DNA from 4 places in the Pseudomonas sp. A34-9 genome. Region 1 is predicted to be linked to each of the others. Evidence: riboswitches for the same ligand, from Rfam matches in the RefSeq annotation. Region 1 holds a riboswitch; each other region holds the start of a gene.

Region 1 (2,196 bases):
ACCGTCAACGGGTAACACCAGACACCGTCTCCTGTCAGGTATTGGCCTTTGTAATCAGCGCTCCAGAGCTGATTAGGAAGGTCGGCTTTCTGGAGTGGTTTTGGATAGACAGCGACACGCTGACGCAACCGTCGAGACACCACTAGCCCCGCTTTTTTAAGCACGTTGTAGATCGTGGTTTTGGAGGGCGGCGGCTGATCTGGAAACCGCTCTTGCAGGGCTGTCTGGATCTTTTTCGGGCCCGGCGTGGTTTGACCTTGGCGCCGCAGCTCAAGAATGGCTTCTTTGACCGCAAACGGCACAGCCTGTGTTTGAGAATGACGCTTGCGACTGCACTCCGCCAAGCCATTGATGCTGTCCGCGTTGTAGCGGGCCACCCACTTGTAGCCAGTCTTGCGACTGATGCTGTGAGCCGCACAGAGTTGACTGAAGTTGAGCCGACCGGACAGATAGTCGGCGATGAACATCACTTTAAGGTCCATAGGTTTCAGCTCTCGCCACGGCATGGTCAGATCCTCGGAATCGACCAGTGCCAGTTAAAAACTGTTACCTATGTGCTTGAACTGTTTTGTTACCTATGTGGGTGAGTCATACCAGCAAGCGTTTTTGGTTACTTTTTAGGCGTCTGTAAAAAGTGACCCGCCGTAAGGGCGGAACCCTAAGCCGCCGTTACCGCAGCAACGGATATGCCCACATCATTCAAACCCACCACCACCCCAAAAAATTGACTAAAAACCCAACCCCATGCTCTCCTACACACCTTGTTACGGGTGCCCTTCACAGGGTGAAACGGGAAACCGGTGAATCATGTGCTTTACTCAAGCCCATGTCAGTCCGGTGCTGCCCCCGCAACGGTAAGCGAGCGAAGCGTCAAAACCACTGTGCCGACACGGCATGGGAAGGTGATGCTTGCAGGTCGGCCTGACGCCAACCCCTCGTGAGCCCGGAGACCGGCCCGCAACACACAGCACGCACTTGTGCGTCGCTGAACATAACAAACCCGCGGTGGGCGGGCGCTGTTCGAACCTCTGCGAGCCCGACCCGCAGGGGTTTTCATGCGCTCGATTCACCCACTGACACTCCAGAGGGAAGCGCCATGTCGATCATCAGCAGCACCGGCAGCAACACGGACAAAATCGCCAGCACCACCACCCTGAGCCAACGCCTGACCGCCGCGATCTTCGCGTCGATCCTCGGCGCCAGCCTGGTCTACTTCGCCGGTTTCTCGCACATCGAAGCGGTGCACAACGCCGCGCACGATACCCGTCACAGCGCCGCGTTCCCGTGCCACTGAGACCTGCCGACATGATCAAGCGTATTGCGCAAACCGCGGGTTTCACCGGCCTGCTGGCCGCCCTGCTCCTCACTCTGCTGCAAAGCTTCTGGGTTTCACCGCTGATTATTCAGGCTGAAACCTACGAGAAAGCCGAGCCGGTGGCTGTTCATGAACACGCCGAAGGCGCCATGGCCGGCCACACCCACGATGCCCAAGCCTGGGAGCCGGAAGACGGCTGGCAGCGGGTGGTTTCGACCACAGGCGGCAATCTGGTGGTTGCGGTGGGTTTCGCCCTGATGCTCGCGGGCCTCTACACCCTGCGCGCGCCAACCAAAACCTCGCAAGGCCTGCTCTGGGGTCTGGCCGGTTATGCCACCTTCGTCCTCGCGCCGACCCTGGGCCTGCCGCCTGAGTTGCCGGGCACTGCTGCGGCAGATCTGGCCTCGCGCCAGATGTGGTGGATCGGCACCGCCGCTTCGACCGCTGTCGGCCTGTCGCTGATCGTGTTCAGCCGCCACTGGCTGATGAAAATCCTCGGTGTCGCCATCCTCGCCGTGCCGCACGTGATCGGTGCGCCGCAGCCGCAAGTACATTCGATGCTCGCGCCGGAAGCACTGGAAGCCCAGTTCAAAATCGCTTCGCAGTTGACCAACGTGGCGTTCTGGCTGGCCCTGGGCCTGATCAGCGCCTGGTTGTTCCGCCGCAAAAACGATGGTCAATACCACGCATGACCGATGACAGCGCAGCGCCGACCTTCGTGGTCGGCCTGGGCTGCCAGCGCGGCTGCCCGGCCAGCACGCTGCGCGCCTTGCTTGACCAAGCCTTGCAGGCACACCGTATCGAGCTACAAGCGGTCAAGGCGTTGGCCAGCATCGACTTGAAGCGCGACGAGCCAGGCCTGCAAGAACTTGCCGCACAAC
Region 2 (2,196 bases), 1.0 Mb from region 1:
CTGGCGCTGTGCTGGGCTTTTTGCGGTGCGACGAACAGGCAGCCGAGCTTGAGATCGCTGGCATAGCTGATGCGCCTGGCGTCGTTGGTGATGTCGAGCAGGGCTTGGGTCAGGTTGAGATTGGTAACCCGTGGCCAGCGCTGAGTGGCCTGAATAAAGGCGCGGTCTTCGGCGCCGGCGAGAAACAGATCGGCGCGGGCATTGCGTTCGCCCTCTTCGTTCTGTTTGCGCGTGGCAGTGTCGTTCAGCGTGACCAGCTCGGCCATCCACGCCGCCGCTGTGAGCAATCCGAGATTGGCTTTCTCGTCATGCCAGTAAGGTGTGTCGCTGTCGCCGCGCACGGTGTTGTAACGGTCGATACAGTCAAACCAGCGTTCAAGCACCGGGCGCAGGAATTCCAGGCGCGGGTTGCTGATGATCATGCCTTGCATCGTCATCATCCTTTATTGTTGTGGTGGGCTTTTCGGGAAAAGCATGGCTCTTTGATATCATTTGTATCAGTGTGGCACAAGATTGGCGTCAGATAGTTGATCGACGGCAGTTATTCGCCCGATGGCCCCCTCTTCAATTGACGCTCCACCCCCAACCCTCTAACCTTCGCGGCTTGTTTCAGGTGCTCTGTGACCTGCGTCGACAGAGTGAAACAGGGAAGCCGGTGAGGGTTGTCTTCAAGCGAAGATCGACCACGATCCCGGCGCTGCCCCCGCAACGGTAAATGAGTGAACACTGCGTCAAATGCCACTGCTCAAAGCGGGAAGGCGCGCAGTCTGGCGAACGCCGCTCATGAGCCCGGAGACCGGCCTGATCCATCCAGCGGCATCACGGTGGGCGATGCCAGGCTTTTTGCCGTCTATTCTTGTGCCTGCCCGCCGTTATCCAGCCTCAACGGAGAGCTCCCCCATGACTGATTCCCCCGAGCGCGACGAACGCCATCTGGCGCGTATGCAGCGCAAAAAAGCCGTGATCGACGAACGCATCGCCAACTCGCCTGACGAGTGCGGCCTGGTGCTGGTGCTGACCGGCAATGGCAAAGGCAAAAGCAGCTCGGCGTTCGGCATGCTCGCCCGCGCCATGGGCCACGGCATGCAGTGCGGTGTGGTGCAGTTCATCAAGGGCCGCAACAGCACCGGCGAAGAGCTGTTTTTCCGCCGCTTCCCCGAGCAGGTGCGCTTCCATGTGATGGGCGAGGGCTTCACCTGGGAAACCCAGGACCGCCAGCGTGACATCGCCGCTGCCGAAGCCGCGTGGGCAGTCTCTCGCGAGCTGCTGCGTGATCCATCGATCGGTCTGGTGGTGCTCGACGAATTGAACATCGCCCTCAAGCACGGTTATCTCGATCTCGATCAGGTGCTCAGCGATCTGCAGGCGCGTCCGCCGATGCAGCACGTGATCGTCACCGGTCGCGCGGCCAAGCCGGAAATGATCGAGATGGGCGACACGGTCACCGAAATGGGCATGCTCAAACACGCCTTCCAGGCCGGCATCAAAGCGCAGAAAGGCGTTGAACTTTGAATCAACCACGTCACTGCCCGGCGGTCCTTATCGCCGCGCCGGCCTCCGGTCAGGGCAAGACCACCGTCACCGCCGCGCTCGCCCGTTTGCATCGCAATCAGGGGCGCAAGGTGCGCGTGTTCAAATGCGGCCCGGACTTCCTTGATCCGATGATTCTCGAGCGCGCCAGCGGTGCGCCGGTGTATCAACTGGACATGTGGATGGTCGGCGAGCAGGAAAGTCGTCGTCTGTTGTGGGAAGCCGCCGCCGAGGCGGACCTGATTCTGATCGAAGGCGTGATGGGCCTGTTCGATGGCACGCCGTCCAGCGCCGATCTGGCGCGGCACTTCGGTGTACCGGTGCTTGGCGTGATTGACGGGACGGCCATGGCGCAGACCTTTGGCGCGTTGGCGCTGGGTCTGGCGAAGTATCAACCGGATCTGCCGTTTGCCGGTGTGCTCGCCAATCGCGTCGGCACCTTGCGTCATGCGCAATTGCTCGAAGGCAGTCTCACGGAAGGGCTGCGCTGGTACGGTGCGTTGTCCCGCGAAACGGGTATCGAACTGCCGAGTCGCCACCTCGGCCTGGTGCAGGCCAGTGAACTGAATGATCTCGATGTGCGTCTCGACGCTGCCGCCGATGCACTGGCCAGCAGTTGCGAGGTAGCGCTGCCACCGGCCGTTGGGTTCGCAGCGCCGGACGTCA
Region 3 (2,196 bases), 750 kb from region 1:
AACGCTCGAAGCGCATGCCGAGGCGATGCAGTCTTGCCGCCCACAGCGCATGGTCGCGGACCAGCCCGACTTTGAGTGCCTGAGCCAGCAGGCCGTTGGCGATGCCGCCGAGTTTCAGCCCGGCGCCGGCCTTGAAGCTCAAGGTCTGCGCGCCATAACGATGGGCGAAGATGTCCATGTCCGGCACATCAACATTGGCCAGCAGGCGGGTGCCCATCTGCGGCATTTTGCGCAAGGTCAGGTCCAGCCAGCCCGACACCTCATGCACCTTGCCGTTTTTAAGTTGCTTGATCGGTTTGCCGGCGTAGGCGAGCACGCCTTCGATGGTCGACAGCCCCGGCATTTTCGCCGATGAGGAAATGCCATGCTCGATCGAATCAATGCGTGAAAAGTGCTGGCGCTGCTCATCGATGATCGCGGACGACAACGTCGGCACCGAGCTGCAACCACTGAGGATCGCCACGCCGGCCTGCTTCGCCCGCGCATCGAGAATGCCGATGCCGTTGACGAACGTGCGGCAGTCCGCCAGGTCGCAGTAGTTCACGCCGGCGTCGATGCAGCTTTCAGCGAGCGCATAGGATTGCCCTTGAAACGGCCCACCGGTATGGACGACCAACTGGATGTTCAGCGCGCGCAATGCGGACTTGAATTCGCCACCCATGGCATCGCCGCACCAGCCTTCGCAGACGTTGCCCGATTGATTGTTCAGCTCATCGACTTTGCGCTGCAACTTGTGCGGATCACGCCCCGAAAGCACCAGACCGATGTCCGGCATCAGCGCCAGATGCCGGCACACGATGCTGCCGAAATTTCCATAACCACCGACCACCATCACCCTGAACGGCATGCAATTTTTCCCTAAGTCATTCCCTCACACAGGCGTGCAGGATATAGGGCCGAACGCCGGCAAGCCATTCAGATCAATGGCTGCCGCTCTTGCGCGCCCGTGCAGCAGTGAACTAGCGGGCACGCCACTGCCAAGTTGACGAACGGTCATTCGAATGTTCAGATGCCGCCCAGTTTCAGGTGTCCCATGCCGCCGTGCATGGAGTGAAACGGGAAACCGGTACGTTCTTTTCGAACAAGTCCGGTGCTGCCCCCGCAACGGTATGCGCGTGATGCTTTCGATAGACCACTGTGGCCATGCGGCCATGGGAAGGTGAAAGCCTCGATACGCGCGAGCCCGGAGACCGGCCTGGAATGTCTGTTTGGCAAAATCCTGCGGTGGGCGGGCATGGGCCGGTATTGGCTGTGCGCGATGCCTTCTCCTGCATGCTCTTCTGCGAAGATACTTTTCGAGAAGACAATGATTCGACCTTTCTACACCTCGGCTCCAACCCTGTTGTTCGGCTGCCTGTTCAGCCCTCTGCTGCTGGCGGATGACGCGCCACTGGAACTCAATCAGCAAATCGTTTCCGCACCGTCGGTGGAATCCACCGCTGTCGCCGACATGGCGAAGTTCGGCAGCAAAGTCGAGATCGTCACCCGCGAACAGATCGAGCGCGCCGGCCCCAGTGCCGATGTCAGCCGCGTCATGCAGATGTTTATTCCCGGCCTGTACGTCGCGCCGAAAAACGGCCCGTTCGACTACGGCACCTATTCGCTGCTCGGCGGGCGCAACGACGACACGTTGATCCTGCTCGACGGTGTGCGCCTGAACAATCGCCTGTACGGCGGCCTCTATCTGGACACCCTGCCGGCCAACGCCATCGAACGCATCGAAGTGCTCAAGGGCGGCCAGAGCCTGTTGTTCGGTACCCAAGCCGTGTCCGGGATGATCAACATCGTCACCCGCAGCCCGCAGTCGCGCAAAGCCGCCGGCGAAGTGAACCTGGGCGTCGACAGCTTTGGCGGCACCACCGAAGACGCCCGGGTCGAGAATATCTTCACTAACGGTTTCGGCGATCTTGGTTTGCTGGCGTATGTCAGCCACAACGTTTCCGACGGTTACCAGCCCTATCGCAACCGCGACATGAACAACGTCAGCGAGAAGCACCGCGCCTACGAAGTCACCACATTCGGCGCCAAGGCGATTCAGTCGTTTGGCGATGATTCGCGGCTGGAACTGTTCTACCAATACGCCGACGCCGACCTCGACTTCGCCCGCCCGGTCGACAACCACAACACCACCAACGACCGCGTGCAGCAGATCGCCACGGCGACCTTCGAGCAGGCCATCAATGAGCGCCTGAGCTA
Region 4 (2,196 bases), 200 kb from region 1:
GCCGAGCGGCATCTGGGATTTCCCATTGACGTGATTTGCGGCCATGAAGAGGCGCGTCTGGTCTACGCCGGCGTCACCCACGCCTTGCCGAGCGCCGCAGACCTGCGCCTGGTGGTCGACATCGGCGGCGGTTCCACTGAGCTGATTCTCGGCCAGGGTTCACAACCGTTGCTCACCGAGAGCATCGCCATCGGCAGTGGCACCTTGAGCACGCGGTTTTTCCGCGGCGGCGAGGTGTCCGCCGGCGCGCTACAGGAAGCCGAACGCTTCGCCATCCTGCAGTTTGAAAAAGTTGCCCGGCGCTACCGGGCTCAGGGCTGGCAGCAAACCATCGGCTCTTCCGGCACCGCGCGCATGCTTGCCAAAGTGCTCAAGGCCAACCACCTCAACGACTTCGGTCAGGACGGCATCACCTATGGCGGGCTGCTGCGCCTGTCGCTGCTGCTGTTGAAGGTGAACAATGTGCAACAGCTCAAGCTCGCCGGCCTGCAAGCCCATCGTCAGAGCATTCTGCCCGGCGGTCTGGTGTTGATGCTCGCGGCATTCAAAGTGTTCGGCATCGCGCAAATGTTGCCGTCGGAACCGGGCCTGCGTCTGGGCGTGTTGCACGGTTTGATGAGCCAGCACTAATCCTCGCCGCGACAGATTCGTCTCCCCTTCAGCGGCGCGATCGACTACCATGCCGCCGCCGGTTTCCAAACGGGATTAATAGGGAATCCGAGGTGCTTGCACAGCATCGATCGGAACTGCCCCCGCAACTGTAGGTGCTGAGCCTGCTCCACGACTGCCACTGGGTGACCCCCGGGAAGGCCGGAGCCAGGCGCTGACGCATCAGTCAGGAGACCTGCCGGCACAGTGACTACTAACCGGCGGGGTGTCCGGGAAGGACATCGTGCCGTGCGCATCAATGCTTGATGCCCGGCCTTGCGCGGTTGCCCTGACTGCGTTCGATGGTGTGTTTCCGATCCGTACTCTCCCGCTCCCCGTACGGTTCCCCTGGAGACTGCCCCATGCTGCTGCCCCGCGTTGCCACCCTCATCACCGGCCTGAGCCTTGGCGCCATGGCGCAAGCGGCACCGACGGTCTATCCGCTGACGATCGAAAACTGCGGCAGCACTCTGACCTTCCAGCACGCGCCGACGCGCACCGTGACCATCGGCCAGGCCGGCACGGAAATGCTCTACGCCATGGGTCTGGGCGACAAAGTCGTCGGCACCTCACTGTGGTTCAACAATGTGCTGAGCACGTACAAAGCGCAGGACGACAAGATCGAGCGTCTGGCTGACAACGAGCCGAGTTTCGAATCGGTGATCGGCAAGCGCCCGGAACTGGTCGCCGTGGAGCTGGAATGGATGGTCGGCCCGCAAGGTGCGGTGGGCACTCGCGAGCAGTTTCATGAACTGAAGATTCCGACGTACCTGCTGCCCTCCGATTGCGAAGCCAAGGACAACCTCGTCGGCGCCGATGGCACGCGGCTGGCGCCGTTTCGCATTGATACGATCTACAAGAGCGTGAGCCAACTGGCGCAGATCTTCGATGTGCAGGAGCGTGGCCGGCAGCTCAACGACGAACTCAAGGCCAGCCTCGCCAGATCGATTGCCACCGCCCAGGGTAAACAGCTCAAGGACGCCAGCGCGCTGGTCTGGTTTTCCAGCGCACAAATGGACATCGAGCCATTCGTGGCCGGGCACAAAGGCATTCCCGACTTCATGCTCAGCACCCTCGGCGTGCGCAACGTGGTGGACTCCGATGAGGAGTGGCCAACCGTTGGCTGGGAAACCATCGCCAAGGCCAATCCAACCTTTCTCGTCATCGCGCGCATGGATCGTCGCCGCTTCCCCGCTGACGACTATGAAAAGAAACTCGCCTTCCTGCGCAGCGATCCGGTGACGCGCAACATGGACGCGGTGAAACACAACCGCATCATCATTCTCGACGCCATGGCCATGCAGGCCAGCCTGCGCATGTTCGACGGCATCGAGCAACTGGCCACGGCCATCAACGGCTATGACCTGTCGCAATGAGTGCCAGCCTGATCCGTACGTTGCTGGCCTTGGCCACGCTGTTGATGGCAGTGGTTGCTGGCGTGGCCATCGGTGAAACTTCGATTGAACCGGGTGTGGTGCTGCAGGTGTTGGCCAACAAACTGTGGGGCGCCGGGTACACGCTCGACCCTATCGATGAAGGCATCGTCTG

Evidence for each region. A riboswitch is a leader RNA that binds a small molecule or an ion and turns the genes downstream of it on or off. The one in region 1 is predicted to bind cobalamin.
Region 2: another riboswitch for cobalamin. It lies ahead of cobO (cob(I)yrinic acid a,c-diamide adenosyltransferase); the one in region 1 lies ahead of P3G59_RS13345 (CbtB domain-containing protein).
Region 3: another riboswitch for cobalamin. It lies ahead of P3G59_RS16700 (TonB-dependent receptor); the one in region 1 lies ahead of P3G59_RS13345 (CbtB domain-containing protein).
Region 4: another riboswitch for cobalamin. It lies ahead of P3G59_RS12585 (ABC transporter substrate-binding protein); the one in region 1 lies ahead of P3G59_RS13345 (CbtB domain-containing protein).

What each region holds. Positions count from the first base shown of each region.
Region 1 is NZ_CP119967.1:2,993,933-2,996,128, reverse strand. Features, by position in the region: gene P3G59_RS13350 (IS481 family transposase) at 1-506, opposite strand, end outside; cobalamin riboswitch at 752-974, shown strand; gene P3G59_RS13345 (CbtB domain-containing protein) at 1,097-1,294, shown strand; gene P3G59_RS13340 (CbtA family protein) at 1,306-2,007, shown strand; gene P3G59_RS13335 (cobalamin biosynthesis protein) at 2,004-2,196, shown strand, end outside.
Region 2 is NZ_CP119967.1:1,983,210-1,985,405, forward strand. Features, by position in the region: gene P3G59_RS08880 (hypothetical protein) at 1-431, opposite strand, end outside; cobalamin riboswitch at 595-820, shown strand; gene cobO (cob(I)yrinic acid a,c-diamide adenosyltransferase) at 901-1,512, shown strand; gene P3G59_RS08890 (cobyrinate a,c-diamide synthase) at 1,509-2,196, shown strand, end outside.
Region 3 is NZ_CP119967.1:3,748,511-3,750,706, forward strand. Features, by position in the region: gene P3G59_RS16695 (saccharopine dehydrogenase NADP-binding domain-containing protein) at 1-847, opposite strand, end outside; cobalamin riboswitch at 1,008-1,214, shown strand; gene P3G59_RS16700 (TonB-dependent receptor) at 1,307-2,196, shown strand, end outside.
Region 4 is NZ_CP119967.1:2,794,562-2,796,757, reverse strand. Features, by position in the region: gene P3G59_RS12590 (Ppx/GppA family phosphatase) at 1-630, shown strand, start outside; cobalamin riboswitch at 673-867, shown strand; gene P3G59_RS12585 (ABC transporter substrate-binding protein) at 1,011-2,024, shown strand; gene P3G59_RS12580 (iron ABC transporter permease) at 2,033-2,196, shown strand, end outside.